2 regions of the Kribbella sp. NPDC020701 genome follow, and region 2 is predicted to be linked to the other one. Evidence: riboswitches for the same ligand, from Rfam matches in the RefSeq annotation. Region 2 holds a riboswitch; the other holds the start of a gene.
The links. Region 2 has a riboswitch for FMN ahead of ribD (bifunctional diaminohydroxyphosphoribosylaminopyrimidine deaminase/5-amino-6-(5-phosphoribosylamino)uracil reductase RibD). Riboswitches for the same ligand answer to the same signal wherever they lie in the genome.
Positions count from the first base shown of each region.

Region 1: linked by a shared signal. The riboswitch ahead of ribB (3,4-dihydroxy-2-butanone-4-phosphate synthase) and the one ahead of ribD (bifunctional diaminohydroxyphosphoribosylaminopyrimidine deaminase/5-amino-6-(5-phosphoribosylamino)uracil reductase RibD) in region 2 are both predicted to bind FMN.

Region 1 covers NZ_JBVHFT010000002.1:168,567-183,617, forward strand. The annotation lists gene ACZ3HV_RS04225 (DUF1700 domain-containing protein) at 1-507, shown strand, start outside; gene ACZ3HV_RS04230 (GNAT family N-acetyltransferase) at 619-1,407, opposite strand; gene ACZ3HV_RS04235 (adenylate/guanylate cyclase domain-containing protein) at 1,418-2,374, opposite strand; gene ACZ3HV_RS04240 (cyclic nucleotide-binding domain-containing protein) at 2,550-2,948, opposite strand; partial or broken gene ACZ3HV_RS04245 (hypothetical protein) at 3,294-3,368, shown strand; gene ACZ3HV_RS04250 (threonine/serine exporter family protein) at 3,406-4,773, opposite strand; gene ACZ3HV_RS04255 (sugar-binding transcriptional regulator) at 4,774-5,751, opposite strand; gene ACZ3HV_RS04260 (glycoside hydrolase family 140 protein) at 5,782-7,248, opposite strand; FMN riboswitch at 7,303-7,435, shown strand; gene ribB (3,4-dihydroxy-2-butanone-4-phosphate synthase) at 7,538-8,152, shown strand; gene ACZ3HV_RS04270 (transketolase family protein) at 8,136-9,101, opposite strand; gene ACZ3HV_RS04275 (transketolase) at 9,098-9,985, opposite strand; gene ACZ3HV_RS04280 (sugar phosphate isomerase/epimerase family protein) at 10,009-11,004, opposite strand; gene ACZ3HV_RS04285 (carbohydrate ABC transporter permease) at 11,027-11,923, opposite strand; gene ACZ3HV_RS04290 (carbohydrate ABC transporter permease) at 12,164-13,090, opposite strand; gene ACZ3HV_RS04295 (ABC transporter substrate-binding protein) at 13,097-14,389, opposite strand; gene ACZ3HV_RS04300 (nucleoside hydrolase) at 14,389-15,051, opposite strand, start outside.
Region 2 covers NZ_JBVHFT010000028.1:85-15,135, forward strand. The annotation lists partial or broken gene ACZ3HV_RS40895 (hypothetical protein) at 1-232, shown strand, start outside; gene ACZ3HV_RS40900 (MFS transporter) at 306-1,505, shown strand; FMN riboswitch at 1,564-1,695, shown strand; gene ribD (bifunctional diaminohydroxyphosphoribosylaminopyrimidine deaminase/5-amino-6-(5-phosphoribosylamino)uracil reductase RibD) at 1,867-2,904, shown strand; gene ACZ3HV_RS40910 (riboflavin synthase) at 2,905-3,510, shown strand; gene pnuC (nicotinamide riboside transporter PnuC) at 3,507-4,181, shown strand; gene ACZ3HV_RS40920 (bifunctional 3,4-dihydroxy-2-butanone-4-phosphate synthase/GTP cyclohydrolase II) at 4,183-5,421, shown strand; gene ribH (6,7-dimethyl-8-ribityllumazine synthase) at 5,421-5,891, shown strand; gene ACZ3HV_RS40930 (hypothetical protein) at 6,011-6,973, opposite strand; gene ACZ3HV_RS40935 (helix-turn-helix transcriptional regulator) at 7,036-8,001, shown strand; gene ACZ3HV_RS40940 (hypothetical protein) at 7,992-8,252, opposite strand; gene ACZ3HV_RS40945 (NAD(P)-dependent oxidoreductase) at 8,339-8,977, shown strand; gene ACZ3HV_RS40950 (anthrone oxygenase family protein) at 8,977-9,468, shown strand; gene ACZ3HV_RS40955 (P1 family peptidase) at 9,554-10,570, opposite strand; gene ACZ3HV_RS40960 (MBL fold metallo-hydrolase) at 10,589-11,281, shown strand; gene ACZ3HV_RS40965 (VOC family protein) at 11,267-11,662, opposite strand; gene ACZ3HV_RS40970 (phosphoribosyl-ATP diphosphatase) at 11,745-12,008, shown strand; gene hisG (ATP phosphoribosyltransferase) at 12,058-12,906, shown strand; gene ACZ3HV_RS40980 (PH domain-containing protein) at 12,908-13,375, shown strand; gene ACZ3HV_RS40985 (aldose 1-epimerase family protein) at 13,372-14,256, opposite strand; gene ACZ3HV_RS40990 (YciI family protein) at 14,350-14,694, shown strand; gene ACZ3HV_RS40995 (RNA polymerase sigma factor) at 14,696-15,051, shown strand, end outside.

The DNA.
Region 1 (15,051 bases), on a different contig from region 2:
GCGGCGGCGTACGTCGGGACGTCGTTCAACGTGCTCGGCCACTACAACGACTACCGCGGCGGCAACTCGTCGTACAACCCGCCGTCGAACGGGCTGACGCTGAACGGCAACCAGGTCACGAACATCTACCCGTTCGATGCCCAGGGCAAGCAGGTTGACGTCCGCCTGTACGACCAGGACGGCAACCCGATCGGCCTGGAGCTCCAGGACTGCGCCGCGAACTACGGGAGCACCACCCGCGACACGACCAGCAACCTGTTCCCGCAGGCCGTGGTCAGCCCGGACGAGAACGGTTACGCGGACCAGGAGAACTGCAAAGACAGCACCAAGGCTCCGTTCGCCCCGCCGCCGGCCCCGGCGCCCCGGACGACCCCGACACCAACCGCAAGCCAAGGCCCAACCGACAAGCCAACGGCCCCGACCGCGAAGCCGACCCCCATCGCGCCCACGGCAACGCCGTCGACCCCGCGCGCCGGCGTGACCCTCACGGTCGCGCCTACCCGGTAGCCGATCGCCGTCGCGAGGACAACAGGCGAGTTTGCCTCACCGAGGTTAGAGGTGGGCCGCGGCGACCTGACGGCAGCGGGCGGTTGCGTCCGCGCTCGCGCTGGTTGCAGGTCAGAGGTGGGCCGCGGCGACCGCTCGGTAGGTGTAGCCGAGGTTCCGGTAGACCGCAATGGCAGCGGGATTGTCTGCGTCAACCATCAGCGCAGCGCTGCCGTGCCGCGAGATCAGCTCGTCGGTGACGAAACCGCAGACCTGCCGGGACAGTCCCTTGCCCCGCGCAACGGGATGAGTGGCAACGCCGGCCAGAAACCCCACCTCCGGCGCGCTCCACGCATCCGCCGCGATGCTCAGCAGTTCCCCGCCGTCGCCGGTCACCGCAGCCCACCGTCGTACGCCGCTCCGCCCGGGCCACGCGTACGACGCAGGCGATGCCTCGGTCAACAGCTCCACCACCCCGGCATCGCCCTCAAGCCAGACCGGATCTCCCGCACTCACCAAGTCACCGCCGGAGGTGATCCGAGCAGGTGGCTGAGCCTGCGGCGGCGGTGCCGATCGAGGTTGGTGAGTGGGGGACGTCCGCGTCTCCATCCAGCCGAAAGCGGCCGAGAACTCCATCCCCGGCACCCGATCGGCGAGCTCACGCACCAGCTGCTCGTCACCGAACGGACGGAAGCTCGGCCCCACCTCGGCGAACACACTGATCGCGAGGCGAGCAACGGATTCCACCGGCCCGGCGACCGCGAGCCGGTCACGCTTCGAGAGATCCGGTGACGCGACGACCACCGCGTCCCCCTCGTACCAGGCGCGAACGCCTCGGCCGAACCCTTGGGCGGCCCAGACGATCAGCGGATCGCCTCCACTGGCTCGGTTCAGGTCAGCAATGGTCAGGATCTCGCGCACCAGGTCATTGTCACTCAGACCGTTGGAGGGCGTACGGGACGAGGTGGTGGTAGCCGCGGACCGAGACGCGGCGGAGGCGGCGGAGGCGGTAGTCGGAGTGGCCGTCGAGTGCGGCGGCCAGTTCGCGGTCGACGAGGACGCGGCCGGGTTTGCATTCCGAGGTGAGACGGGCGGCGAGGTTGACGACCTCGCCGTACACGTCGCCGAGCCGGATCAGGATGGTGCCGTAGGAGAGACCGATCCGCAGGTCGGGCAGGTCCTCGGCCGCGGAGACGGCGTCCTGCAGTGCCAGCGCGACCGCGGCGCCCTGGGCCGCGGTGTCGGTGACGAACAGCACCTCGTCGCCGATCGACTTGATCACCCGGCCGCCGTTCAACGCAACGACGTCCGCGGCCATCCCCTCGAACCGCTCGATCAGCTGGCCGAGTTCAGCCTCCGTCAGCCGTCGGGTCAGCCGGGTGAAACTGACGATGTCGGCGAACCCAACCGCCCGTACGCCGCGTGCCAGCTCGTCGGATCCGGCCACCGCTCGCCCGGCGGCCGCGGCCAGGTGCCGCCGCCAGACGTAGGTCTGCAACCGCTCCATCGCCGGCAACAGCTGGCCCGCAACCTCGATCGCCTCGTCCGCCGACAGCTTCGAGCTCGCCAGGAACTCCAGGAACATCGACGACTGCCAGGACGCCAACCGGGATTGGGTCTGCCCGAGCTTGCGCGCCAGCGAGGACTCCATCTCCGGATCGATGAAGTCGTCGTCCTCCAGCGCCGCCACCAACCGCAGCGCCTCGACGTCGTCGTCCGTGAACGCGACCTCGTCGTCCGGCACCGTCGCGAACCCGAGCGCATGCCACATCCGCTCGGCCCGCGCGATCGAGATCCCCGCCCGCTCCGACACCTGGATCCGGGTGAACTTCCGCTCGCCACCCAGCAACGCGCGCTCGAACTCCCGCTGCAGCGACCCCAGATCCACCTGCCCACCTTCCCGTACGCCGGTCCCGGCAAGAGACTCGAGCGGTGCTCCAGGCAGGTCGTCCTCGCCGTCCGCCGTCTCGCGGGCAGGTGACTGGTGGGTGTGGGGTTCGGGGGGCGCCGGGACCGGGGCGGGTGAGCGTGGGGAGGGCTCGGTCGGGCCGGGCGGCGTGGGGTCAGGAACCACCGCGGCGCTCGGCGATGGTGGCGTCGATGGCGTCGCGGAAGGCCGGCAGGCGGCGGGTCAGGTCGTCGAACTTCTCCCGGGTGAAGTGCAGCAACTGCAGCCGGGACTTGGCCGTGACGGTTGCCGTCCGCAACGTGTTCCGGCGGACCCCGACCTCGCCGGCGATGTCACCCGGGCCGAGCTCGGCGATCTCCGAACCCTTCACCCGGACCGCCGCCGTACCGCTGAGGATCAGGTACGCCGCGTCCGGTGCGGTCTGCTCCAGGATCAGCGACCACCCAGCCGGCACGGAGACCTCCTCGCCGGCCTTGAAGATGTCCCGGATGTCGCGTCCGGACAGATCCGCGAACAGCGGCAGGTCCCGCGGGGATGTCCTACCCAGTGCCACGTCGATCCTCCGAGCCCGCCGGGCCACCCCGGCGATCAGCCGATGTTTCCAGTCAGTAACTCTAACGGCTCGCCACCGCCGAGGTCACCCGGACCCACGAAACCACCCGCCTCGCAGCCGGTGTGGTGGGGTTAGGTGGTCGCGGCAACCAGTAGGAGTGGGGGCTGGTGGCGGTGGGGGGACAGGTGTGGGTGATGGGCTGTTTGGGCGGGAGTGGGGCTGGGTTCGTCCACGAGGGTCAGGTGGAAGCCCTGGTGGCGGAGGGCTGCTGACTACCAGATCCGCGGAGCCGGGCACGAGATCGAAGTCAGCCAGGTCCGACCGAACGTAGTGGACGCGCGGGTGGTGAGTGGCGGCGGCGAGCACACCGTCATCCCGACCGCAGGCATCTCGGTCGGCAAACGCCAGTACGTGCAGTACATGTCGCTCAACTACTGGGGTCCGGCCGGCAGCTGGTTCACCAACTACTCCGGTTTACCTCCGCCGACCGACGCCTGCGGGTACGACGTGGCCCGGTACGGCGGCGTACCGGGCGGCGCGGGCCGACGAGGCGGGGGCCGGCCAGGCGGTCTTCGAGGCGCCGGGCCTCGCGGCGGATGGGCTGGGCGACGTACTCGCCGAGGATGATGCCCGAGGCGAGGGCGACACCGATGGCGACCGCGGTCGTCAGGCTGACGATGCCGACCAGGTTGCCGAGTCCCATCAGCTCGTACAAGCCCTTGTAGATGGTCAGTCCGGGCAGCAGCGGGATCGTCCCCGCCACGACCACCACCAGCGGCGGCACCCCGGACCGCCGGCCCAGCGAGTAGCCGCCGAGACCGACGACGAAGGCCGCCGCCGCGGTCGACCAGGCCGGACCGAACGAGGCCCGCGTCATCAGCGTGAACACCAGCGAGCCCAAAGCACCCATCACGGCGATCGGCAGCAAGGCCCGCAGCGGCGCGTACGACGCGTACGCGAACGCGACCGCCATCAGCGCACCGGAGCCGACCATGATCGGCAGGTTGGCCAGCTGGATCGTCTGTGCCTCGATCCCGAGGTCGAATCCGAGCTTGAGCCCGATCGCCAGACCTAGGGAGACCCCGGCGATGATCCCGCCGGTCAGCAGCATCGCCTCGAGACTGCGGGCCGCCGCGGTCACGTAGTACCCGGTGATCGCGTCCTGGACCGCGCCGGTCAGGGCGATCCCGGCGAGCAGCATGATGATGCCTGCGGCAACGACCAACGACGGTTTCACCGGCGCATGTACGGCGTACAGGACGACAGCAACCGCGGTGGCGACGAACGCGCCGGCCACCTGCTGGTAGAACGTGGGCAGCCGTTGCCGGCTGAACCACCGGTTGTTCAGATCGATCACGATCGCGGTGACGACCGCGACCAACGTGATCAGCCAGCCACCACCGAGCAGCAGCGTGGCGCCGCCGGCCATCACACCCCAGGCCAGTACGGCGCACCAGCGCGGGTACGGCGGACCCGCGGAGGTCAGCCGGGCGAGCTCACGGCTCGCCTCGTCCCGGGTCACGTCACCCCGGGCGAACCGCTGTACCAGCTGATCCACGTCGGTCAGCCGGGAGAAGTCCTGCGACCGGTACCGGACCAGGCGGATGTGCGTCTCGGGCGCGACGTCCGGCGCGGCCTGGTACGAGATCGCCATCGAGGTGAAGGTGATGTCGACCTCGCACCCGCGCAACCCACCGGCCGCGGTGACACCGAGGATGGTCGCGGTCGCGTCGGCCGTACCGGCGCCGCTGGACAGCAGCACCTCCCCGACCCGCAGGGCCAGGTCGATGGTCCGGTAGACCTCCCGCTGCTCGTCGGGCTCCATCTACTCGCCGAGCAGGCGGTGGGCCATGGCCAGGTCGGTGATCAGGATGTTGACCCAGCCGCCGAGCAGGGCGGCCCGGATCGCGGAGAACTTCCGCTCACCGCCCGCGACGCCGATCCGGCGCGGCACGGCCAGCAGCTCCTTCGCGGTCACGCCGATGACTCGCTGGTCGAACGTCGAGCGCACGTGCTTTCCCTCTTCGTCGAAGAACCGGAAACAGACATCCCCGACCGCACCGAGCCGGCGGAGCTCGTCCTGGTCGGCCTCGGCGACCGCGTTCCCACTGCGCTGCAGCAGCGGCGAGGGTTCGAGGCTGCCGATTCCGACCAGTGCGTCGGTGAGCTGTCCCCACGTGCCCAGAACGTCCCGAACGGACACGTCGTTCATCATCGCGCGCCGTACCGCGGGCGTCCCGACCAGCCCCGGCGCGGGCAGGTAGACCGGCATCGCACCGGTCAGCTCGGCGAACCGCGCGGTCAGCCGGGTGGCCTGCATCTGCACCGCCGCGTCACCCAGCCCGCCGACGATCTGGACCACCTTGTCCACCACCGGCACGCTCTTGCGCGGCATCCGGTCCACCGCGCTGATCAGCGTCTCGCTCCAGGACGAGATCCCGATCACGTGCCCGCCGGTCAGCGTCATGTCGATGTACGCCGCCGCGCCCGAGCCGAGCGCGGGCAGCACCTCGTCGCCGACCCCGAGCGTGTCGACCACGACCGCGTCCCGGAGCCCGTAGCGGCCCTGCAGCTCGTCCTCGAGGTCGCTGTGCACGCCGCTCGGCATGGTCACCACGGTGTGCACGATGCCGACCTCGACCGCCTGCTTGAGCATCCGGGACACGCGCGCCTGGGAGAGGTTCAGCTCGGTCGCGATTCGCGGTTGCCGGATGCCCTTCTCGTGGTACATCCGGGCGACCTTCGCCAGCAGCCGCAGCTCGTCCAGCCCCGGCTGACGCACCGAGCGGTTGCCGTTCGCCACGAGTACCCCCTTCGACAGAACCAAACTGGACTATAGGTCAGGCAGACACAGGTAGACCCGCGGACTACCGCCCGGATCGGGGATCACGGCCGACGGCGAGTCGCGTTTGCCGGTGGCGACCACGGAGCCGTCGCGTGGGTCGATGATCGTGTAGTTCAACGGCACCGTGTCGTCGAAGACCGGCACCATGCCGCCGTGCTCGCGGTAGATGATCAGGAGGCCGTCGGCCCCGCTCAGTGCCCGTCCCGAGATCACCCGGGTCCAGTCCGGTCGCATGTCCGTCGTCGGCAGCCCGGCCAGGATCTTTCCAAGCAGACCGACGTACGTCGAACCCTCGAAGCCGACCGCCTCACGCCAGCCCGCGCCCGGCGCGAGGAAGTAGTCCGAGTGACCGGGCTCGTCGGGATGCAGCCGCCACTGCCACAGGCTGCCGGCACCGTAGACGACGCCCATCGTCCCGCCCGCGCACAGGTTGCTCCAGGCCTCGTGCCCCTGCCACCAACCAGCTCCCACGCCGGTCCGGCCGGTGTTCTCGTACGTCGGCTCGCCGTTCGCAACCGCCTTGACCGGCGAGTTCCGCCACATGTCCGCCACTCGCTCCGGCACGTGTTCACCGGAGTGACCGGTCTGGCACCACTGGAAGTCCAGCCAGTCCGCGTCCTGGTGAGCCTGCGCGTGGATGTGTGGCCGGTAGTGGATGCCGGTCGGCTGGCCGTAGCAGTCCACTGCGTGCACCTCGGCGCCACCGGCAGCAACCTGCGGCTCGAGGCCGGTCCCGTCCCCGCCGACCAGGTAGATCGCGGGCTGAGCGCCGTACCGGGCGACGAGGTAGCGGCAGTACGCGGCGTACTCCGCAGGCGGTACGACGGTGCCGGCGACGTCGAGGCCCTTCCACCCGAAGCCCTGGAACACGGGCTGGAGGACCGGGACCAGCCCATGCTCGACCAGGATCGCCAGCAGCTCGTCGAGGTACTGGAAGTACTCGACGTTCAGCTCCCGAAGGTGTCCGTCGGCGAGATCCTCGAAGGCCACGTCGAAGCCCTCGTCCTGGGTACGATCGCGCGGACCGACCGCGCGCATGTCCGGCTGGACGGTCATCAGCAGGACCGCGTTGAACCCCTTGGCCTGCCGGTCGGCGGCGTACTCGCGGACTTGGTCAGGGGTCGCCCGCCAGGGCAGTGCCCATGCGGTGTCGGCGACCAGGATGGCCGGCGTGCCGTCGGCGTGCACCAGGCTGCGGCCGCCGGGCGACATCCGCCAGAAGCCGTGCCGGTAGAACGGGTTGGGTTCGTCCTCGGCGGCCTCGACCCGGAACTCACCAGCTGACCACTTCCAGAGACCAGGTTCGGGCGCGGCGAAGCGGACCTTCCAGGTCTCGCCGCCGTCGGTGAACGTGGGCCGCCGGAGCCGGAGGCCGCTCTCGTGCTCGAACTCCACCCACTCCTCGGCGGAGGTCAGCGAGAGTTCGATCGGACGCCAGACGACTGAGATGGACATGACACTCCCGTGGGGGGTTCGGACCGATAAACTGACCGCTGAATCTGCAAGACCACACGTGCTCTGGGGTCGGTGAAATTCCGAGCCGGCGGTGACAGTCCGCGACCCGTGCACCCGCGAGGGTGTCCGGTTGACCTGGTGGAACTCCGGGACCGACGGTGAAAGTCCGGATGGGAAGCGCACGTGGCAGTCTTCGCGGTGCCCGTGCGACGCCTGCCGTCGTACGGTCTCGTGGAGCTTGTCGTTGCCCCCGGAGTGCCATTCCATGTCACGCCGAGAGGACACGACAGTGAGCACCGCGACCACATTGGACACCATCGAGCGTGCTGTCTCCGAGATCGGGCGTGGGCGACCCGTCGTGGTCGTCGACGACGAGGACCGCGAGAACGAGGGCGACCTGACCTTCGCCGCGTGCCTGGCCACCCCCGAACTGATGGCGCTCCTGGTCCGCTACACCAGCGGCTACGTCTGCGCGCCGGCCGCGGCCGACGTCCTCGACCGGCTCGAGCTCCCGCTGATGGTTCCGCACAACCAGGACAGCCTGCGGACGGCGTACACCGTCTCGATCGACGCGAGCACCGGTGTCGGCACCGGCATCTCGGCCGCCGACCGGGCCCGGACCGTCCGCGTGCTGGCCGACCCGGCGGCTCAGCCCGCGGACCTGATCCGGCCCGGCCACATCCTCCCGCTGCGCGCGGTCGACGGCGGCGTCCGGCAGCGGCCCGGTCACACCGAGGCCACTGTCGAGCTCGTCCGGCTGGCCGGACTGCCGCCGGTCGGCGTGATCGGCGAGCTGATGAACGACGACGGCACGCTGATGACCGGCTCCGACCTGCGCGCGTTCGCCGATACCCATGACTTCGCGATGGTCTCGATCGCCGACCTGGTCACGTACCTGTCGTGACCAGTCGCCGGGCGGCGTCCGCGATGCCCTCGGGGGAGAGTCCGTACCGGTCCAGCAGGTAGCCGGCCGACCCCGTGGGGGCGAACTCGGGGAACCCGAGGATCGACACCCGGGCCGGATGGTGCTGTACGACGGTCTCCGCGACGGCACCGCCGAGCCCGCCACCGGACACCGCCTCCTCGGCGGTCACGATTCCGGCCGTCTCCCGCGCGGCCGCGACCACGGCGTCGGTGTCCAGCGGCTTGACCGTCGGCATCGACAGCACCCGGGCCGAGATCCCCTCGGTGGCGAGCTGCTCGGCCGCGGCGATCGCCCGCCACAGCACGGTCCCGTTGCTGATCAGCGTCACGTCGTCGCCCGCCCGGACCGTGATCGCCTTGCCGAGCTGGAACTCGTAGTCGTCGGCGTACACCTTCGGCACGCTCATCCGGCTGACCCGGATGAACACCGGTCCGTCCGAGGCGGCCGCCCACCGCAACGCCGCCGCGGTCTCGATCGGGTCGGCCGGCACGATCACGGTCAGGTTGGCGATCGCGCGGAGCCAGGCGATGTCCTCGACCGAGTGGTGCGTGGGGCCGAGTTCGCCGTACGCGACGCCCGGGCTCATGCCGCACAGCTTCACGTTGGTGTTCGAGTAGGCGACATCGGCCTTGATCTGCTCCAGCGCGCGGCCGGTCAGAAAGCAGGACGCGGCCGAGACGAACGGGATCCGGCCGCCGTTGGCCAGCCCGGAGGCGACCCCGACCATGTCCTGCTCGGCGATGCCGACGTTGATCAGCCGGTCCGGGAACGACTTGCGGAAGCTGTTCAGCTTGCTCGAGCCGACGGAGTCGTTCACGACGCCGACGATCCGGTGGTCCGCGTGCGCGAGCTCGGCCAGGGTCTCGACGTACGCGTCGCGGCAGTCGTACCGCGGCTGGTCGGCGATCGAGGTGTGGACGACGGTCATACCGGTTCCCTCTCATAGCGTGGGCGTCCCCCGGTCTCGAGTTCGGTGAGCGCCTGCTGGAACTCGGCCGCGTCGGGCACCCGGTGGTGCCAGGCGACGTTGTTGCTCATGTACGAGATCGGGTGGCCCTTGTGCGTGTGGGCGATCACGAACGTCGGCTTGCCAGGCCGGAACGGTACGGCGGACAGCACGTCGAGCAGCTCACCGTGGTCGTGTCCGTTCACCTCGACCACCGCGAACCCGAAGGCAGTCGCCTTCTCCGGCAGCGGATCGAGGTCGTTGGTCTCCTTGGTGGTCGCGCCCTGCTGCAGCCGGTTCCGATCGACGATCACGGTCAGCCGGTCCAGCTGGTACTGCGAGGCCGCCATCATCGCCTCCCAGTTGCTGCCCTCCTGCAACTCGCCGTCGCCGACCAGTACGTACGTACGGCGCAACGACACGTCGAGCTTGGCCGACAAGGCATGCCCGACCGCGACCGGCAGGCCGTGACCGAGCGGACCCGTATTGGCCTCGACGCCGGCCACCTTGGTCCGGTTCGGATGCCCGTTCAGCGCGGACAGCGGCTTGAGAAAGGTGGCGAGCTCCTCGACCGGGAGGAAGCCGAACGCGGCCAGCGTGGTGTAGAGCGCTCCGGCGACATGCCCCTTGCTCAGGATGAACCGATCCCGCTCGGGGTCGTTGACCGTCTCGGGCGAGATGTCGAGCACCGCGCCGTACAAGGTCGCCAGGATGTCGATCGAGGAGAAGTCGCCGCCGATGTGGCCGGCACCGGCGTGGTGGACCAGCTTGAGGTCCTGGATCCGGATCTGCTTGGCCGCCTCGGCGATGTGCGCGACCTGCTCGGAGCGGCCGCTGTGGATCGGCAGCCGCCCGAGCACAGGCATGGTCGTATGTTCGACGGTCAGACTCATGCCAGGTCCGCCATCGAACTCAGCAGGACCTTCTGCACCAGCTTCTGCGCTGCGAGTGCGTCGTGCGACGCCTGCGCCGCGGCCAGCGCCTCGTCATCCAGTACGTCGAGCGCGTGGTGGATCGCCTTGAGGAAGCGGATCGCCTGCTTCGCGGCCTCGACGCTGTCCTCGCGGAACGGGAACTGGTCCAGCTGCCAGACACCTTCCCAGTTGTTCTTGCGCAGCGTGTGGAAGAACTCGAAGGTCTCGACCAGATGCACCGAGCCGACGACCATGTCGTCGTCCCAACCGCGCAGGTTGTCGTTCACGTCGATCGCGAACAGCCGGCCGTAGTCGATCGCGAGCTGGGCCGCGTCGGCGGGCGTCTCCTGGCCGTAGAGCGAGTGGCCGAAATCGAGCAGGATGCCCAGGTTGGGCAGGCCGATCTTCTCGATCCCGAGCAGCGTACGGGCGACGTTCGGGAAGATGATCTTCACCCGCGGCTCGCGCGGCTTGTACTCGATCACGAAGTTGATGTCAGGATGCGCCGAGACGAGCTCCTTCAGGCCGTCCAGGGCGAGGTTCCAGATGTCGTGGTAGTCCACCTGGAACGGGTAGTCCCAGCCGTCCTGGCCGGGCCACAGCTTCACGTACGAGCAGCCCAGGTCCTTCGCCAGTTCGGTTGCCTGGTGCAACAATTCCAGCGCCTGCTTGCGGACGCCCGGATCCGGGTTAGTGAGCGAGCCCTTGACGAAGTCGCGGGTGTAGATCTCCGGGGTGATCGCGATCGCCTTGAGGTTGTTGCGTTTCAGCGCATCCTTGACCTCGTCCAGCGTTCCGTCGTACCCGGCGAACGGCCAGTTCAGGTCGACCACGGACAGGTCGCCGACGGCGCCCGCCCGGTCGATCTGCTCGAGCAACCCGACCGGCGGCCCGTAGCCGTCGGTGGCATAGCGGTCCTTGTAGGTCGCGAAGTGCCAGATACCCGCGCCGAAGACCGGCATGTCAGTCATCGTCATCTCCTTCATATGTGGGTCAGCCCTTGGTGGCGCCGGCGGTGAGTCCGCCGACGATCCAGCGCTGGAGCAAGGTGTACGCGATCAGGATCGGCACCACGGCGATCAAGATGCCCGCCGCGAGACCGGTGTTGTTGTTGGCGAACTGGCCCTGGAAGTTGAGCAGCCCGACCGGGATCGTCTTGTGCGCGTCGGAGTTCAGCAGGATGAGCGCGAACAGGAACTCGTTCCAGGTCGCGACCGCGTCCAGGATCGCCACCGTCACCAGGGCCGGCGTGGACAACGGCAGCACGATGGTGAAGAAGATCCGCCAGTCGCCGGCGCCATCGACCCGGGCCGCCTCGAAGATCTCGTCCGGGATCTGCCGGAAGAACGACTGCAGCACCAGCACCTCGAACGGGATGCCGAAGGCCAGGTACGGCCCGAGCAGCCCGAACAGGCTGTCGGTGGCGCCGGCCGAGCGCATCATGATGAAGACCGGCACGATCGTGATGTAGATCGGGATGGTCAGCCCGAGGAACACCGAGAACATCACCGTCCGGCGGAACTTCATCCGCAGCTTGGCCAGCGCGAACCCGAGCATCGCCGCGAGCAGCACCCCGAGCGGCACCTTCATCGCCGCGAGCAACAGGCTGTTGCGGTACGTCGTCGCGAAGTTCCCGATGTCCCAGGCGTCGCTGAAGTTCGACCAGGTGAAGGCGTCCGGCCAGGACAGCGGTCCATTGCTGATGAAGTCGGACAGCGGCCGGACCGCGGTGATCACCAGCAACGCCAGCGGCGAGACCCAGAAGATCGCCACCGCCGCCAGGACGAGCGTCATCACCAACCCGCGCCGCCCCTTGGGCTTCTCTCCGGCGGGGTGCGCTTCAACCGTGTCGACCGGGACTTCCACGCGAGCAGGAGCTATCGAGGTCATGAGGCCTCCCGGCCTGGACTGAGGAGCGTAGGGAGTGCAGCGACTGGAGCGACGAGGGAAGGCCGGGAGCCAAGGCCCCATGACCACGCCGGCGCCGAAGGCCCGGCCAAAAGCACGGTCATGGGGCCTCCCGGCCTGGACTGAGGAGCGTAGGGAGTGCAGCGACCGGAGCGACGAGGGAAGGCCGGGAGCCAAGGCCCCATGACCACGCCGGCGCCGAAGGCCCGGCCAAAAGCACGGTCATGAGGCCTCCCTTGTCTGCGAGCGTACGTACGGGATGCCGACGGCGACCGCGACCAGCGTGATCACGACCGCGATCGCGGTTCCGTAGCCGGCTTGGTAGTACTGGAAGACGTTGAAGTACATCCACGTCCCCATCACCTGCGTCGACGTACCGGGTCCGCCGTACGTCATCGCGTAGATCATGTCGAAGACCTTGAACGAGTCGATCAGCGACAACGCCAGCACGATGTAGTGCGCGGGCCGCAGGCTCGGCATCGTCACGTGCCAGAACTGCTGCCACTTGGTCGCGCCATCGACGGTCGCCGCCTCGTACAGCTCCTGCGGGATGCCTTGCAATGCGGCCAGGTAAAGCAGCATCGGGAAGCCGGTCCGCAACCAGATCGCCGGCACCATGACCGCCCACAACGCGGTCGAGTCCTGCCCGAGCCACGGCTGCGCCAGGCCGTCGAGGCCGATCAGCCGCAGGAACGAGTTGATCGCGCCGTACTGCGGGTTGTAGAGCCAGCCCCAGATCGAGGCGATCGACACCAGCGGCAGCACCGCCGGGGTGTAGAACACCAGCCGCAGGATCGGCTTGCCGTGCACCTTGCCGTTCAGTGCGATCGCGAGCGCCAGGCCGATGATGGTCGGCACCGCGATCGTCACCACGGTCCAGATCAGGTTGTTCCGGACCGCGGTGACGACGACCGGGTCAGTCGGCATCTTGAAGTAGTTCTCCAGCCCGACGAACTTGTACGTCGCGCTCAGGCCGTCCCAGTTGGTCAGGCTGAACCACAGTGATGACAACGCCGGATACACCAGGAACGCGACGTACACCACCAGTGCAGGTAGCGCGAACAACCAGGGCGACCACCTGCCACCCCGCTTGACCTTGCCCGGCGGGGCCTGGCCGGTTCGGCGCTGTGAGAGCGCGACAGTAGCCATCGTGACTCAGCCCTTCGCCCAGGCGGAGACGATGTCCTGCATCTTCTTCGATGCGGCCTCCGGCGTCACCGAGCCCTGCAGCAGGTCGCTCTGCACGCTGAAGTACTGGTCGGCCTGCTTCTTCGGGAACGCCTGGTCCTGGATCGTGTAGAATGGGTTGCCGCCGTACTTCTGCGACCACTCCGCCGACAGCGGCAGCGCCTTCGGGTCCGGCTCGGCGCCCTTGACCGTCGACGCGCTGACCTGCAACGCCTTCTGCGTCGCGGGCTGCACGATGAAGTCGATCAGCGCCGCGGACTTGTCGGGATTCCCGCTCTTGGCGTTGATCATGTAGCCCTCGACGAATCCCGAGTGGCGCGCCGGGCTCTTGTCGGTCGGCAGCTCGAAGTTGCCGAACGCGGCCGGACTCTTCTTCGCGGACAGGATCGCGGCCGCCTCGGTCCACGGTCCGGTGATCGTGTACGCCGTCTTGCCCTGGACGTAGGCGGGTTCGATGTCGGCCGGGTCGAGGCCCAGCGCGCCCTGCGGCAGCCACTTCTTGTCCTGCCACTTCTTGAACAGTGCGAACGCCTCGACCACCTCGGGCCGGTCCCAGCTCTCCGCGCCGGTCAGCAGCTTGTCGTGCAGGTCCGGTCCCGCGGTGTGCTCGAGCAGGTACTCGAACAGCCGCATGATGTCCCAGCCGTACTTCCCGCCGAGACCGGCCGGCGTCACACCGACCGCGACGAGCTTGTCGTTGATCGCCTCCAGCTCGGCGTACGTCGTGGGCGGACCACTCACGCCGGCCTTGGCGAACAGCGACTTGTTGTACCAGGCACCGATCCCGAGGGAGACGAACGGCACCCCGGACTTCACCCCGTCGAACGTCATCCCGGAGATCGCCGCGGTGTTGATCTTCGAGTCCCAGCCGTACTTGGAGTAGTACGGCGACAGGTCGAGCGACTGCTTGGCCTTCGCGAACGGGCTGCCGATCTGACCACCCCAGATCCGCCAGACATCGGGGCCCTTGCCGCCGAGCAGTTCCGTGCGCAGCTTGTCCGGGTACACGGCCGCACCCGAACCGGGCAGGCTGTCGACGGTGGTCGTCGTACCGTTCTGCTCGTCGAACTTCTTGACCTGGGCCTTCAGCAACCCGATGGTCTCGTCACCCTCGTAGGTGAACAGGCGCAGGTTGTTCGAGGCCGCGGCGGTGTCGCCACCGCTGGTGGACGCACCCCCACCGGTGCACGCGGACAGACCGACGCCGACCGCGGCGGCGGACGTGAGACCGAGGAAGCCTCGACGGGTGAAGGTGTTCATCACTGACTCCTTTGACGGGCAAAGCGGCGGATCTTGGCGAACATGTCCTCGAGCAGGAACCGGACGTCGACCTGCTCGACCACACTGATGGGGTTGTTGGTGCCGGGCAGGTACCAGCCGTCGACGCCGAAGCGCGGGGCCGGACGGACGCGCAGGTTCCCGCTGTTCGGGTAGAGCATCAGCGCGATCGCCGGCGAGTCGCCGAGGGACCGGGACTCGATCGGCTCCCCGTGCCAGGTCGCGTTCCACTCGTGCAACTGCTCGATCAGGTACTTGCCGAGCGGACCGGCGTCGCCGATCTTCTCGTCCAGCTCGGCGTAGGAGACCGACACCTTCGTGTAGACGTCGCTCGGCACCTGCCAGACGGTGATTCCGGAGCCGAACACCACGTTCGCGGCGTGGATGTCGTTCGACAGGTTGAACTCGATCCCCGGGTACGACGTGTGCCCGTGGTACCCGCGCCCGCCGATCCAGATCACGATCACGTCCCGGTGCACGATCTCCGGGTCGAGCAGGATCGCACTCGCCATGTCGGTCAAGGGCCCGAGGAACGACACGAACAGCGGGTCGTCCTTCGAGGCCAGCTTGGACTCCTCGATGATCAGCTGCGCACCGGGCGAGTCGAGCGGGGTCTGCGCGTCCGCGATACCGGTCGGCGCGCC
Region 2 (15,051 bases):
CGCGGCGGGCACGCTTCGGCTGGACGCGGCGGGCACGCTTCGGCTGGACGCGGCGGGCACGCTTCGGCTGGACGCGGCGGGCACGCTTCGGCTGGACGCGGCGGGCACGCTTCGGCTGGACGCGGCGGGCAGGCTTCACCTGATGGCCGGGAGAGGGTTCCGGACGATGGTCGGGAGCGGGTGTCGGGAGGTGAGCGGTCGCGGGGGGTGTTGGTGGGGATGGCTGTTGTGAGTTTTGTGGGGGCGACCGGGCTGCTTGGGGCGGCTGGGTGGCTCTTGCTCCGATGACACGAGCCGATGCTTTGGTGACTCGGGCCAATCAGGCTCGGGTTCGGCGGTTGGTGGGGGCGCTCGCGGTCACGACCACGGTTGGGTACGGGGTGCTGACGTATGCGTTCAGCGTGTTGCTGGGGCCGATGAGTCGGGAGTTGGGCATCTCGACGACCACTGCGGTTGGGGCGTCGACCACTGCGGTGCTGGTGAGTGGGCTGATGTCGATTCCGGTTGGTCGATGGCTGGATGCACGGGGCGGACGTGGGCTGATGACGTCAGGGTCGGTCGTGGCGTCGCTCGCCGTACTGGGGTGGTCGCAGGTGCAGAGCACTGGGCAGTTGTACGGCGTGTTCGTGGCGATCGGGATTGCGTCGGCGATGGTGTTGTATCCGCCGGCGTTTGCGGTGGTGGTTGCTGTGGCAGCGCCGGCGTCGCGGACGAACGCGATCCTTACCATCACGCTGGTTGGCGGACTCGCTAGTTCGATCTTCCTGCCTTTGACCGGCCATCTCGTGCACGGGTACGGCTGGCGTACCACGCTCGTTGTGCTGGCTGGTCTGCTCGCTGTGACCACGGTGCCGCTGCATCTGTTCGCCGTACGGCGGATTGCGTCGCGGCCCGTGCTCACTGGCCAGCGGACCGGGGCACCTGCGCGGGTGCTGCGGGATCCGGGGTTCTGGTTGCTGGCCGGCGCGTTCGTTGTGCACAGTGCGGCGCTGGCGGTGATCTCAGTGCATCTCGTGCTGTACCTGATCAGCCTGGGGCATCCGCCTGCCCGGGCTGCGACGCTGGCTGGATTGCTGGGGCTGTTGTCGGTGACGGGGCGGCTGGTGACGAGTGTGTCGGCGCGGTGGTTGCCGATGGCGACGATCACTGCGGGGATCCTGCTGTTGCAGGGGGTGGCGATCTCGCTGTTGCCGGTGGTTGGGCGGCACATCGGTGGAGCGGTCGGGTGTCTGGTGCTGTTCGGGCTGGGGTTCGGAGTGTCGTCGATCGCGACGCCGGCGATTCTGCTCGATCGGTACGGCGCTACCGGGTTCGGCACCATCTCGGGGATGCTGACGACGCCGACAACGATCGCGAAGGCGCTCGGGCCGTTGGGTGGGGCCGCGCTGGCCGAAGCGCTCGGGTACCGCCCGCTCATCCTGACCGTCGCCGTGGCCTGCGCGGTCGCGGCCGTCGCGCTCGCCCTCACCCGGCGGATGACACCCCGCCGAGTGACCAGGATGTGACCTAGGTTGTGGTGTGGGTTGTGGGGAGAGGCATACTTGAACCACGAGTGAACCCACTCGCGTGCTCCGGGGTCGGTGTAATTCCGAGCCGGCGGTGACAGTCCGCGACCCGGCCGCTGCGGTTTGGCGGTTGGTTGATCTGGTGGAATTCCAGGACCGACGGTGAAAGTCCGGATGGGAGGCGCACGCGATCGGCGGGTGCGCTCTGGCGTCCGGTGACGCGGCCCGCGGTGGGCAGCGATCCGGCGGGTAGCGACCCAGACGGGTAGCAAGCAGGCCCGCGCGGAGCACCCCGGACGGCAGCGCGTGTGTGCCGGTTGTCATGGCCCCGGTAGTGCGTCCGTGACAACGAGGGGCCGTAGTGAGCAACGCTTCGCCGATTGACGTCGCCTGGATGCGGCGTGCGATCGAGTTGGCCGCGAAAGGTATCGGCGGCACGCATCCCAATCCGGTGGTCGGCTGTGTGATCACCGGCCGGGACGGGCATCCGGTGGGCGAGGGCTTCCATGCTGTTGCCGGTGGCCCGCACGCCGAGGTCGAGGCCCTGCGGATGGCGGGGCCGCTTGCCCGTGGCGGTACGGCGTACGTGACGCTGGAGCCCTGTAATCACACCGGACGGACCGGGCCGTGTGCCGATGCGCTGATCGAGGCCGGCATCACCCGCGTGGTGTACGCCGTACCCGACCCGAACAACCAGGCTGCCGGTGGCGCCGAGAAGCTCAAGCGCAAGAACATCCGGGTCGAGCAGGGCGTCCTGCAAGCCGAGGCCGAGGCGGTCAACCAGGTCTGGCTGCACAGCGTGCGGGTGGGCCGGCCGTTCGTCACCTGGAAGTTCGCCACCACGCTCGACGGGCGGTCGGCGGCTCCGGACGGTACCAGCCGGTGGATCACCGGCCCGATCGCCCGAGCTGACGTCCACCGGCTCCGGGCCGAGTGCGACGCCATCGCGGTCGGTACCCAGACCGTCCTGGACGACGATCCCGAACTCACGGTCCGCGACGAAAACGACGTACCGGCCGAGCGGCAGCCGTTGCGGGTCGTCGTCGGCGATCGCGAGATCCCACCGACCGCCCGGGTCCGCAACGACCGCGCGGAGACTCTGCTCCTGCCTACCCACGATCCCGCCGAGGTCCTCCGGCAGTTGGACGACCGGCAGATCCGGCACCTCTGGCTCGAAGGCGGCCCGACACTGGCCGCCGCGTTCCTCCGCGCCCAGCTCGTCGACCAGATCGTCGCGTACGTCGCCCCGGCCGTTCTCGGCTCCGGGTACGCCGCGATCGGTGACCTGGGCGCGGAATCGATCGACCACCTGCGGCGGTTCAAGCTAGCGGACGTCACCCGCCTCGGCGACGACGTCCGGCTGATCCTGACGCCGCTCGATTCGCAAAGGAAGCACTGAATGTTCACCGGAATCGTCGAGGAGCTCGGCACCGTCGAAGCGCTCGACCTGCTCGAAGGTGACGCCGCCCGGCTCACCATCCGCGGCCCGAAGGTGACCGAGGACGCCGGACACGGCGACTCGATCGCGGTCAACGGCTGCTGCCTGACCGTGGTCGAGACCGGCGACGGCACGTTCACCGCCGACGTGATGCGCGAGACGCTCGAGCGCACCAGCCTGGGCCAGGCGACCAAGGGGTCGCAGGTCAACCTGGAGCGCGCGATCGCCGCCCACGAGCGGCTCGGCGGACACATCGTCCAGGGCCACGTCGACGGCGTCGGCACGATCGCGAGCCGGACACCGTCCGAGCACTGGGAGAACGTCCGCGTCGCCGCACCCGCGAACATCCTCCGGTACGTCGCCGAGAAGGGCTCGATCGCCATCGACGGCGTCTCGCTGACCGTCACCGACGTGGACGACGCGACCGGGACGTTCGGGGTCAGCCTCATTCCGACCACGCTCGAACTCACCGTCCTGGGCCGCAACCAGGTCGGCGACACCGTCAACCTGGAGGTCGACGTGATCGCGAAGTACGTCGAGCGCCTGCTCAACGGAGGCACCAAGTGAACCCGGTCGACTGGCTGTTGCACGCCCAGGTGACGATCGCCGGCTCGCCCGTACTGGTCCGCGAGATCGTCGGCAACGTCTTCGGCCTCGGCAGCGCCCTGTTCGGCATGCGCCGGCTCGTCGCCGCGTGGCCGGTCGGCATCGTCGGCAACGTCTTGCTGTTCACCGTCTTCGTCGGCGGGATCTTCGACACCCCGCAGGACAAGGACCTCTGGGGCCAGGCCGGCCGCCAGGTGTTCTTCGCGATCATCAGCCTCTACGGCTGGTACCGCTGGTACCAGACGCGCCACCACGGTTCCGCCACGGCGGTCCAGCCGCGCTGGGCGACCGCGCGCGAGCGGCTCGAGCTGCTCGGCATCGGGGTCGTCCTCTACGCGATCGCGTACTTCGTTCTGCGCGAACTGGGCTCGTGGGGTCCGCAGTGGGACGCGTGGATCCTGACCGGCTCGATCCTGGCGACGTACGGGATGGCGCGCGGATTCGTCGAGTTCTGGCTGATCTGGATCGCCGTCGACGTGGTCGGCGTACCGCTGCTGGTACAGGCGAAGTTCTACCCGTCGGCGACGATGTACGTCGTCTACGGACTGTTCTGCGTGATCGGTTTCGCGTCCTGGTGGCAGATCCAGAACCGTGAGCGCACCTCGACTCCCGAACCAGTGGTGGTGGGTTGACATGGGTGACGTACTGAAGCTCGACACGATCGAGCACGCGATCGACGAGATCCGGGCCGGACGGCCGGTGATCGTGGTCGACGACGAGGACCGCGAGAACGAGGGCGACCTGATCTTCGCCGCGTCCAAGGCGACGCCGGAGCTGCTGGCGTTCCTGATCCGGTACAGCTCCGGCGTGGTCTGTGTCCCGATGGAGGGTGCGGAGCTCGACCGGCTCGGGATCCCGCTGATGACTCCGCACAACCGGGAGCGGATGCGTACGGCGTACACGATTTCCGTGGATGCTCGCGACGGCATCAGCACCGGGATCTCGGCGGCCGACCGGGCCCGGACGATCCGGGTGCTGGCTGACTCCGCGACCGAGTCGTACGACCTGGTCCAGCCCGGTCACGTGTTCCCGTTGCGCGGGCGCGAGGGCGGCGTACTGGTTCGGCCCGGGCACACCGAGGCGTCGATCGACCTGGCCCGGATGGCCGGGCTGACGCCGGCTGCGGTGATCTCCGAGCTGGTGAACGACGACGGCACGATGAAGCGCGGCCCGCAGCTGCGGGCGTTCGCCGACGAGCACGACCTGGTGCTGGTGTCGATCGACGACCTGATCCGCTACCGGCGTCTGACCGAGTCGCAGATCCAGCGCGTCGCAACGACCACGCTGCCGACCCAGTACGGCGATTTTGTTGCCCACGGCTACCGGAACATCGTCGATGGGTCGGAGCAGCTGGCGTTGGTACGCGGAGAGATCGGTGATGGGCCGACGCTGGTACGGCTGCACTCTGAGTGCCTGACCGGTGATGTGTTCGGGTCGCTGCGGTGTGACTGTGGGCCGCAGCTGGACGAGGCGATGCGGCAGGTTGCGGCTGAGGGTGGCGTCGTCGTATATCTGCGCGGTCATGAGGGTCGCGGGATCGGGCTGCTGCACAAGCTGCAGGCGTACGAGTTGCAGGACGCGGGCCGGGACACGGTCGACGCGAACCTGGACCTCGGGCTGCCGGCGGATGCTCGCGACTATGGAACCGGGGCGCAGATCCTTGCCGATCTGGGGGTGAAGGAAGTGCGATTGCTGACGAACAACCCCGACAAGCTGGCCGGGGTGCAGGGCTACGGCATCGACGTGGTCGAGCGTCGCGGCATCTCGATCGACCCGACCGAGCACAACCTGCGGTACCTGCGCACCAAGCGCGACCGGATGGGCCACCACCTGCCGGGTGGCGTACTGACCGAAGAGAACGGAGCCGGCTGATGTCGGGCAGTGGAGCACCAACCATCGAGGTCGTCCGGGCGGAAGGCGCCCGGGTCGCGGTCGTCGCCGCCCAGTGGCACCCGAAGGTCACCGACGCCCTGGTCGCCGGCGCTCTGCGCGCGCTCGATGACTCGGGCGTCACGGACTACACCGTGATCCGGGTGCCGGGATCCTTCGAGCTCCCGGTCGCGTCATTGCACGCGGCAAAGAACGGGTACGACGCGGTTGTCGCGCTCGGCGTGGTGATCCGTGGGGACACGCCGCACTTCGAGTACGTGTGCCAGGCAGCGACCGAGGGCCTCATGCAAGTCGGCGTGAGTACGGGCATCCCGATCGGCTTCGGCGTACTCACCTGCGACAACGACCCCCAGGCCCTGGACCGAGCCGGCCTCCCCGACAGCCGGGAAGACAAAGGCTACGAGGCAACCCAAGCAGCCCTCTGCACCCTGGTCGCCATCCGCGAGCTGTAGTGCGATTGGTCGAGTCGTGAATCGGTGGTCGGGATGAGGCCTTCTCGCCGACCCCGATCCACGACTCGATGCCTGAAAGAATGTGCGGTTGGGCGGGCAGTGCGTGGGAGTGGCCACGCCTACTTGATCCGGGTGTGTTGCATTTTCCAGTTGGGGAGCCAGGTTTTGCCGCCGTCGGTGGAGAAGGATTGCTCCCAGGCGGCTTTGTCGACGCCTGGGGTCCAGAGGAAGCGGACGTCGATGGGCTGACCGTCCCAGATATCCGGGCCCTCGAAGGTCCCGGTGCCGTCCTCGGCGAAGGAGCCGATGACGGGGGTCTCCAGTTGGCCGCGGAGGCTGTTGATCCAGTGGATGGCCCAGGTCTTCGACTCGGGGTTGTAGATGCGGAGGGTTGCGCCGCGGAAGCCCTCGGTCGGGAACCAGCCCTCGTCGAAGCTGATCGCTCCGTCGAAGTACGTCGTGACTTCCATCTCGGACTGCATGTCGTACCACTCGGCCGGCTCGCCCAACACAGGCTTGCGGCGGCTGTTGTGCATGTCCCAGCGACCGACGAGGAAGTCGAAATCACCGGTCTCCTTGGGGATGTCGAGGGCGGGTGGGGGCGTGGGCCGGCGGGTGAAGTCCATGATCCAGTTGGTTTCCCAGGTCTCGCCGCCGTCGTTGGAGTACGCCTGCTCCCAGTGCGCGGTCTCCGCGGTGATGTCCGACCATTCGTAGCTGCAGAGGATCGGCTTCCCGTCGAGTTCGTCCTCACCGACCAGCCGGCAGGTCGAGCCGTCCTCCGACCAGCCGCCGCGCACCGGGGGATAGAGCTGCATCGTGGTGCTGTTGATCCACCAGATGCTCCACTCCTTGGCGACCGGGTCGAACAACCGCACCGACAGGCCGTACGACCCTTTCGTCGGGAAGCGCATCTCGTCGATGCTGATCGCCCCGTCGAAGTACGTGTGTGCCGTCGTCGTCCCGTCGTACTCCAGCCACTCGTCGCTGCCGGCGAAGGCTTGCTTCAAGGTTCGGTGCCGAACGTCGAAGTACCCGTTGAGGAAGTCGAAGTCGCCGGTCACCTTGGTCCATGTCGTCATGCAGCCAAGCTTCGTTGCCATACCTGACAGGTCATGGCAGTGTTTGCGGCTAACCTCGGAGCATGCGTTCGAGTCGGTTGCTGTCGATCCTGCTGTTGCTGCAGACGCGGCGGCAGTTGACCGCGCGTGAGCTCGCCGACGAACTCGAGGTGTCGCTGCGCACCATCTACCGCGACGTCGAGGCGCTCGCGGCGGCCGGTGTTCCGGTGTACGCCGATCAGGGGCGGGCCGGCGGTTATCGGCTGGTCGAGGGGTACCGGACCAGGCTGACCGGACTCACCGAGCAGGAGGCGGCCGCGCTGTTCCTGGTCGGCCTGCCGGGCGCGGCCGCGGCGTTCGGGTTGACCGCGGAGACGAGCGGGGCCGAGCTGAAGCTGCTGGCCGCGCTGGCGCCGGACCAGCGGGATCGCGCGGGTCGGCTGAAGAACCGCTTCCACCTCGACCTGCCCGCCTGGTACCAGGACGCCGAGAACTCACCGCATCTCGCCGCCGTCGCCGACGCCGTACTGCACGACCGCCGGATCAAGGTGCTCTACCGCCGATGGGAGGAGCCGCGCGAGGTCGAACGTGTGCTGGCGCCGTACGGGCTCGTGCTCAAGAACGGCAGTTGGTACGTCGTTTCCGCGACCGCGAACGGGATGCGCACGTACCGGGTCTCCAACATCCTCGAGCTGACGCCGACCGAGGAGGAGTTCGAGCGGACCGAAGGTTTCGACCTCTCGCGGTACTGGCAGGAGCATCTCGATCAGTTCGACCAGGTCCGCTTCACCGCGCACGCCGTACTGCGGGTGTCGGCGCAGTTGGTCGGGCGCATGCATGACGTCTCGTTCCCGCAGTTGGTAAAGGCGGTCGCGGCGGCTGAGCCGGCGGAGGACGGCAGTGTGACGGTCACACTGCCGATCGAGTCGGTGCCGAACGCGGCTGCTGCGTTCTGCCGGTTCGGTGATGCCGTGGAGGTGCTGGAGCCTCCGGAGCTGCGGACCGAGCTGGCGAGGCTCGGCCGCACGCTGTCCGACCTCTACTCCTGAGCCAGCTGGTCGTTGGCCCGCTCACCCGCCTCGCTGCTGCGGCGGAGGAATCCGGCGATCGGGTCGAGCTCGGCCTCGCTGTAGCCGGCCAGGACGTCGTCCATCGCGCCGATCATCGACTGGTAGAGCCGGAACACTTCCATCCCGCGGTCCGGCAGGACGCGGATGGTGACGCTGCGGCGGTCCGCCCGGGCGCGGTCGCGGGCGATCCTTGATCTCGTTCCCGGGGCAGCGACGGTGGCCCGCGTCACTACTTTGCGCCTGTTCCATATCTTATTAGTTCCGTACTATATGAGTTACAGAGCAGATTTCACGGTAGCGCATGAAGGAGTCCGGAATGAAGATCACGGTGCTCGGGGCGACGGGCGGGATCGGCGGTCACGTCGTCCGGCAGGCTCTCGAGGCGGGGCACAAGGTGACGGCGGTGGTGCGTACGTCGTCGGCGTTCGACCTGGAGCATTCGTCGCTGGAGGTGTTCCGGGTGCCCGGGTTGGGCGAGGCGGAGCCGCTGCGGGAGGCGGTGGACGGGAGCGGGGCGGTCATCTCCGGGGTGGGGGCGCGCGGGCGCAAGGACGGGCCGGTCGCGTCGGAGAGCACGCGTTCCATGCTCGCCGCGCTGTCGGCGGTCGGCGTACGGCGGTTTGTCGCGGTGAGCGCCGCGCCGATCGGACCAGTGCTGGCGGACGAAAGCTTCCTCAACCGGCGGGTGGTGTACCCGATGATCAACGCCTTCGCCGCCGATGTGTACGCCGATCTGCGCGTGATGGAGGCGGACATCATGAGCAGCTCAGCCGCGTGGACGATCGTCCGCCCGCCGAAGCTCACGAACAAAGCGCTGACCGGGACGTATCGGACGGTTGTCGGCGGGACGGTCACGCGGGGGTATCTGATCTCGCGGGCCGACGTGGCTCACCTGATGCTCGCGGTGCTCGACGATCCGGCAACGATCAACCAGCCGGTCGGGTTGGCGTACTGATGACCCGGGTCGTGCGTGGGGTGAGTCTGCTGTTCAGCGGGCTCTTCGCCGGCTTCTTGCTGTGTGTGCTGGTGCTCGAGAACTCGTTGCGCCAGTTCGATGCGTCGGTCTACACGCAGGTCCGGCTGGTCGAGCTGGACCGACTGGACACGCTCGCGTCGGTGACCCTGATCCCGGCGATCGTGACCACGGTCGTGCTCGCAATCCGGGCCCGAGGCAACGATAGACGGGTGGTGCTCGTGGCGATCGCGCTGCTGCTGGTCGTGTTCGCAACGACCCTCGCGATCAACCTGCCGATCAACGCGGACCAGTCGTCGTGGTCGGTGCCGAACCCGCCGGCCGACTGGTCCAGCGTGCGCGACCGCTGGCAGGTCGCACATCTGATCCGCACCGCCGCCGCCCTGCTCGCCTTCGGCTCGCTGATCGGCTCCGCGGTCACCCACCGAACCCCCACGAAGCACCGCACCCCACGCACCGCTGTGCCCGCCTAGTCCCACCTCGACCTTGAGCACCCACCAACCACTTCCAGGCGCCGAAAGTGGTTGTTGGGTTCTCAAGGTGGAGCCGCGGGGCGGATCAGCGAAGTACGCCGGCCGACCTCAACCGCTCGATGATGAGGTCGTGGGGGACGGCTCGGGCGCTGTTGCCGCGGTGGCCGGTGGTGGTGCGGGCCATCGTCAGGGAGTTGAGGAGGGCTTCCTCGACGGACTCGGTGACAGCTTGGAACGGGCCGCGCAGGTCACGGTCGGCGTAGGCGGGGGTGCGGTTGGTGGTGAAGGCGATCGCGTAGTCGCCGCTGCCCGGGGCGTAGTCGGAGCCGACACGGGCGAGCGCGAAGATCGCCCGGCGCGCGAGCCGGCCGAGTTGGCGGGCGTCGAGCGGGAGGTCGGTGGCGACGACGATCATGCAGGAGTTTCCGTCCGCGTCGAGTGGCTGAGCCGGGATCGGCGTGCCGAGAACCGTGAGCAGACCGGAGAAGTTGGACTGAACCAAAGCGCCGACCGTCGCCGCGGCGGCTGCGGGAGAGGCGGCGCTGGGTGCGGTGGGGGTGAGGGTGCGGGAGGCGGTGCCGATTCCGGCTTTGAAGCCTAGGGCGGTGGTGCCGGTCCCGGCTCCGGCACAGCCTTCGGTCGGGAGGATGGGGGAGGCTGTGTCCAGGGCGGCGTGGACGTGCTCGGGAGTGATGGGGCGGCGGCGGATGTCGGAGAGGTAGCCGTCGTTGGTTTCGCCGACGACCGGGTTGAGGCTGGTCGCCTGCGGATCGCGCTCGAGCAGCCAGGTCAGCAACGCGTCCGCGACCCGGAAGACGCTCAACGTCGCGGTGAGCAAGATCGGAGTCTCGATCACACCGAGTTCGCCGACCTGGGTGGAGCCGACGAGCTTCCCGTACCCGTTGCCGACCGCAACCGCCGCCGGCAGCCCGTCGGCGTACCCATCCGGCACGATCGCGGTCACCCCGGTGTTCAGGTCATCGGAGGAGATAGTGGTCTGCCCAACCCGCACACCTGGTACGTCGGTGATCGCGTTGAGCGGACCGGTCGGCAGGGTGCCGACGACAACGCCGAGGTCACGGGCTCTCCGGGGTGTCTGCATGGAGATATCGTCAGCCAGGTGCTCGAACACCTGACCGGCCGGGTCTGGATCTACCCCCACGACCCCGACCCGGATGCGATCCGCCCGTCCGTCGCCGTCATCGCTGACGACCGCGGCTCTGTCCTGATCGACGCGGGCAACAGCCCCGAACACGCCCGCTCCCTCAGTACGGCGATCGCCGCGGCCGGACTGCCCGCGCCGAAGTGGCTCGTCTACACCCACCACCACTGGGACCACACATGGGGCGCCTGCGCCTGGCCGGACGACGTGACCGTCGTGGCTCACACGTCAGCCGTCGAGCTCCTCCAAGCCGAAGCCGACCGCCCGTGGAGCCACCGCTACCTCCACGACGAGGTCCGGGCCAACCCCGAACTCGCCGCCAGTTTCCGCGCCCGCGCCTTGGCCGTCCCCGACTGGACCGGCTTCCGCATCGTCCTTCCCCACCAGACCTTCGACGACACGCTGACTCTCCCGACCGGCGTCGTACTCCGCCATGTCGGTGGCAACCACGCCCCAGACTCCCTGATCGCGGTCGACTCCGGCGTCGTTCTCGTCGGCGACGCCTTCTACCCGCCGCCGTTCCACCTGCGCACCCCTGACGACACCCTCGACTACGCGATGGTCAAGCAACTCCTGTCCGAGCGCCACGCCTACTACGTCGACGCGCATTCGCCGCCACGCACCCGGAGCGCCGCCCTACTTGGGCTGTAGCGGAGACCTGTCACCCACGAACCACAGGTGGCCGAAGGGATCCAGGAAGGTGCCCTGCCGGTGCACGCCCCAGGGCATCAGGTGGTCTCGGACCGGGTCCCCTCGCCCGTCGGCCCCTGCGTCCACAGCGCGCTGGACGAAGCTGTCCGGATCGTCCACGAACACCTCGACCCGCACCGTCGGGAGGCCGACCGTGGCCGGTGTGGCCCACCCGTTGTTGCTCGGCTCGCCGAGGAAGGAGGCTGCGCCGCCGACGCTCAAGCCGATCACGCTGCCCAGGTTCCACAGCTCCACGGCTCCGAGGGCCCGGGCATACCACTCCGCCGCGGCCGGTGCATCAGGCACCGCCAGCATCACCGAGATCTGCGCGTGTTCGTCCACGACTCCAGTAACCCACAGAACGGGTCCGCCTACCGGACCTGGGGAGGATGCCGCCGCAGCGGCCCCGTAGGCTGGGCGGGCGATGAAGAGTTTTGAGGAGCTGTTTGCCGAGCTGGGTGAGAAGGCGGCGACGCGGCCGGAGGGTTCCGGGACCGTGGCGGCGCTGGACGCCGGCGTGCACTCGATCGGCAAGAAGCTGGTCGAGGAAGCCGCCGAGTCCTGGATGGCTGCCGAGTACGAGAGCAAGGACCGGGCCGCGGAGGAGCTGTCACAGCTGCTCTACCACGCCCAGGTGATGATGCACGCGCTCGGACTGGACCTCGACGACGTGTACCGACATCTGTAGGAGCGCCCCGACAGACACCGGTTCACCTCTTCGAAGAAAGGGCAGTGCCATGCTGCGCGTCGCAGTACCCAACAAGGGCTCGCTGAGCGAGGCCGCCATCGAGATGCTCACCGAGGCCGGCTACAAGCAGCGCCGGACCACCAAGGACCTCACGCTCACCGACACGGCCAACGAGGTCGAGTTCTACTACCTGCGCCCGCGTGACATCGCCGTGTACGTCGGCGCAGGCACCCTCGACGTCGGGATCTCCGGCCGCGACCTGGTGCTCGACTCGCACGCGGACGCCGACGTGATCATGGGCCTCGGGTTCGGCTCGTCCACGTTCCGGTTCGCCGGCCGGCCGGGTGCCGCCGACTCGATCAAGGACCTGGCCGGCAAGCGCATCGCCACGTCGTACGCCGGGGTGCTGCAGGATCACCTGGCCGAGAACGGGGTCGAAGCCGCCGTGGTCCGCCTGGACGGCGCGGTCGAGTCGGCCGTCCAGCTGGGCGTCGCGGACGTGATCGCCGACGTCGTCGAGACCGGTACGACGCTGCGCCAGGCCGGACTGGAAGTGTTCGGCGACCCGATCCTGCAGTCCGAGGCCGTGCTGATCAAGCGGCACGGTGTCGAGACCCCGCCGAACGGGATCCAGCAGCTGGTCCGACGGCTCGAGGGCGTTCTGATCGCCCGCAACTACGTGATGATGGACTACGACATCCGCGCCGAGGATGTCGACGCGGCGACCGCGGTCGCGCCCGGACTCGAGTCGCCGACGGTCTCACCGCTGCACCGGCAGGGCTGGGTCGCCGTCCGGGTGATGGTTCAGCGGGCCGACGCACAGCGATTGATGGACCAACTGTGGGAGGTGGGCGCGCGTGCCATCCTCACCACGGACATCCACGCCTGCCGGATCTGACATGACCGCGCCCGGCCGGCTGTTCAGCTTCCATCCGCGGATCGTGGCGCTCATGTCGGCCGGGATGGGCCTGTCGCTGATCGCGGTCTTCGGGGTGATCTGGTTCCGGTTGCCGGAGAACGCGCGGGACACGTTCAGCTGGTTCCAGCGGCTGACGTTGCTGGCGTTCTTCGGCGCGATCCTGTGGATCCTGTACCGGATGACGACGCTGCGGGTGACGGCGTACGCCGACCGGCTGCACGTGCGCAACGTGTTCAAGTCCTACACGCTGCCCTGGACCGAGGTGTCCGCACTGCGGTTCCGCTCCGGCGACGCCTGGCTCCAGCTCTTCGATGCCGATGGCAACCGGCTCGGGATCCTCGCGGTCCAGGCCGCCGAGGGGCTCCGGGCCGGCCGGGCGGCGAAGGAACTGGCGGCGGTCGCCCGTGAGCACGGCGCCGGCCCGGCCACCAAGCGAACGGACGCCTAGGCGGACACCCGGAACGTCGTCGTGTGCGACTCGCCGGGCTTCAGTACGACGAGGTTCTGCCCGGTGATGAACGCGTTCGGCGGGCAGGTCATCGGCTCGACGGCGAGCGCCGTACGCCCGATCGCGCCGCCGGTGTAAAGCTGCAGCCACGGCGTGTCACTGGACAGGACCGCGCGAGTGCCGGAATCCGGGTCGCTCAAAGTGACCGACCATGAGCCGTCACCGAGCCCGGTGAACGCGTTGTCGATCTCGAGCCCGCCGATCGCCCGGCCCGACCGGAAGTCGTACGGCGATCCGTCCACCGGAGCCAGCCCGATCGGCATCATCCGTTCGGGAGACACCTCGAGCCACTCCGCCGCGCTGAACTCCAGCACGCACTCGTCGATCACCCGGCCGACGCTGAGGTAGGGGTGCGTCCCATACCCGTACGGCGCGTCACTCGTGCCGACGTTGGTCGCGGTGGCGGTCACGGTCAGTCCGTCGTCGCTCAGGCGGTAGCCGAGTCGGAGATCGAGCTGATGGGGGTATCCGGGCTGACCGTGCAGCCGGTGACCCGCCTCGACGCTCGCGGCATCGCCGTCCACCCGGGACCAGTTCGCCCACCGGGTCAGGCCGTGGATCGCGTTCTGCCGGGCCGGCTCGGTCAGGTACAGCTGCTGGTCGATGTCCTCGAACGAGTACTTCCCGTCCGTGATCCGGTTCGGCCACGGGAACATGTGCTGCCCGATCCCCGCGTGCGCCGGCTCGTTCTCGCCGTACCCGAGCAGGACCGGGCGGCGGTTGTACGTCAGCCCGCGCAGGCCACCGCCGACGCTGACCACCGTCGCCTCGTAGCCGCCGGCCTCGATCGTCCACTGCTCCCCGGAGGGCAACACGCTCATACCCCCATCCTGACAAAAGTTCTTCGCGGTCGCTGTCCATCGGGGGCGAACCCGTTCGTGGTGATGCTGTAAACACGCCTACAGGAGGTTCTGATGAAGTACATGCTCTTGATCAACGCCGGTGAGCTCGACCTGAGTGGGGGAGCGGTCGGATGTGAGCCCGAGGACTGGATGCGGTTCGACAAGGAGATCACCGACTCCGGCGTGGTCGTGGCGTCGGAGTCGTTGGCGGACCTGGTCACCGCGACCCGGGTGCAGGTCGCGAACGACGGCAAGCGGACCGTGACGGACGGGCCGTTCGCCGAGACCCGTGAGGTGCTCGGCGGGTTCTACGTGATCGACGTACCCGATCTGGACGTCGCTCTCGACTGGGCGGCCAGGTGCCCGGGCTCGCGGGCCGGCGGCTCGGTGATGGTCCGCCCGGTCGCGGAGTTCTGACGTGGACCAGGTCGAGGAGGTCTTCCGGGAGGAGCGCGGCCGGCTGCTGGCCGCGCTCGCCCGGCGGTTCGGCGACCTCGACCTGGCCGAGGAGGTCACCTCGGAGGCGATCGAGGCGGCGCTGGTGCGCTGGCCGGTCGACGGCGTACCGCCGAATCCGGGCGGCTGGCTGATGACCACCGCCCGGCGGAAGGCGGTCGACCGGTTGCGGCGGGACCAGGTGTACGCCGCCAAGCTCGCCGTACTGCAGGTCGAGACGGACCGGGCGGAGCCACCGCGTCCAGGTGGTGGGTTGCCGGACGAGCGGCTGGAGTTGTTCTTCACCTGTGCGCACCCGGCGCTCGCCGCCGAGGACCG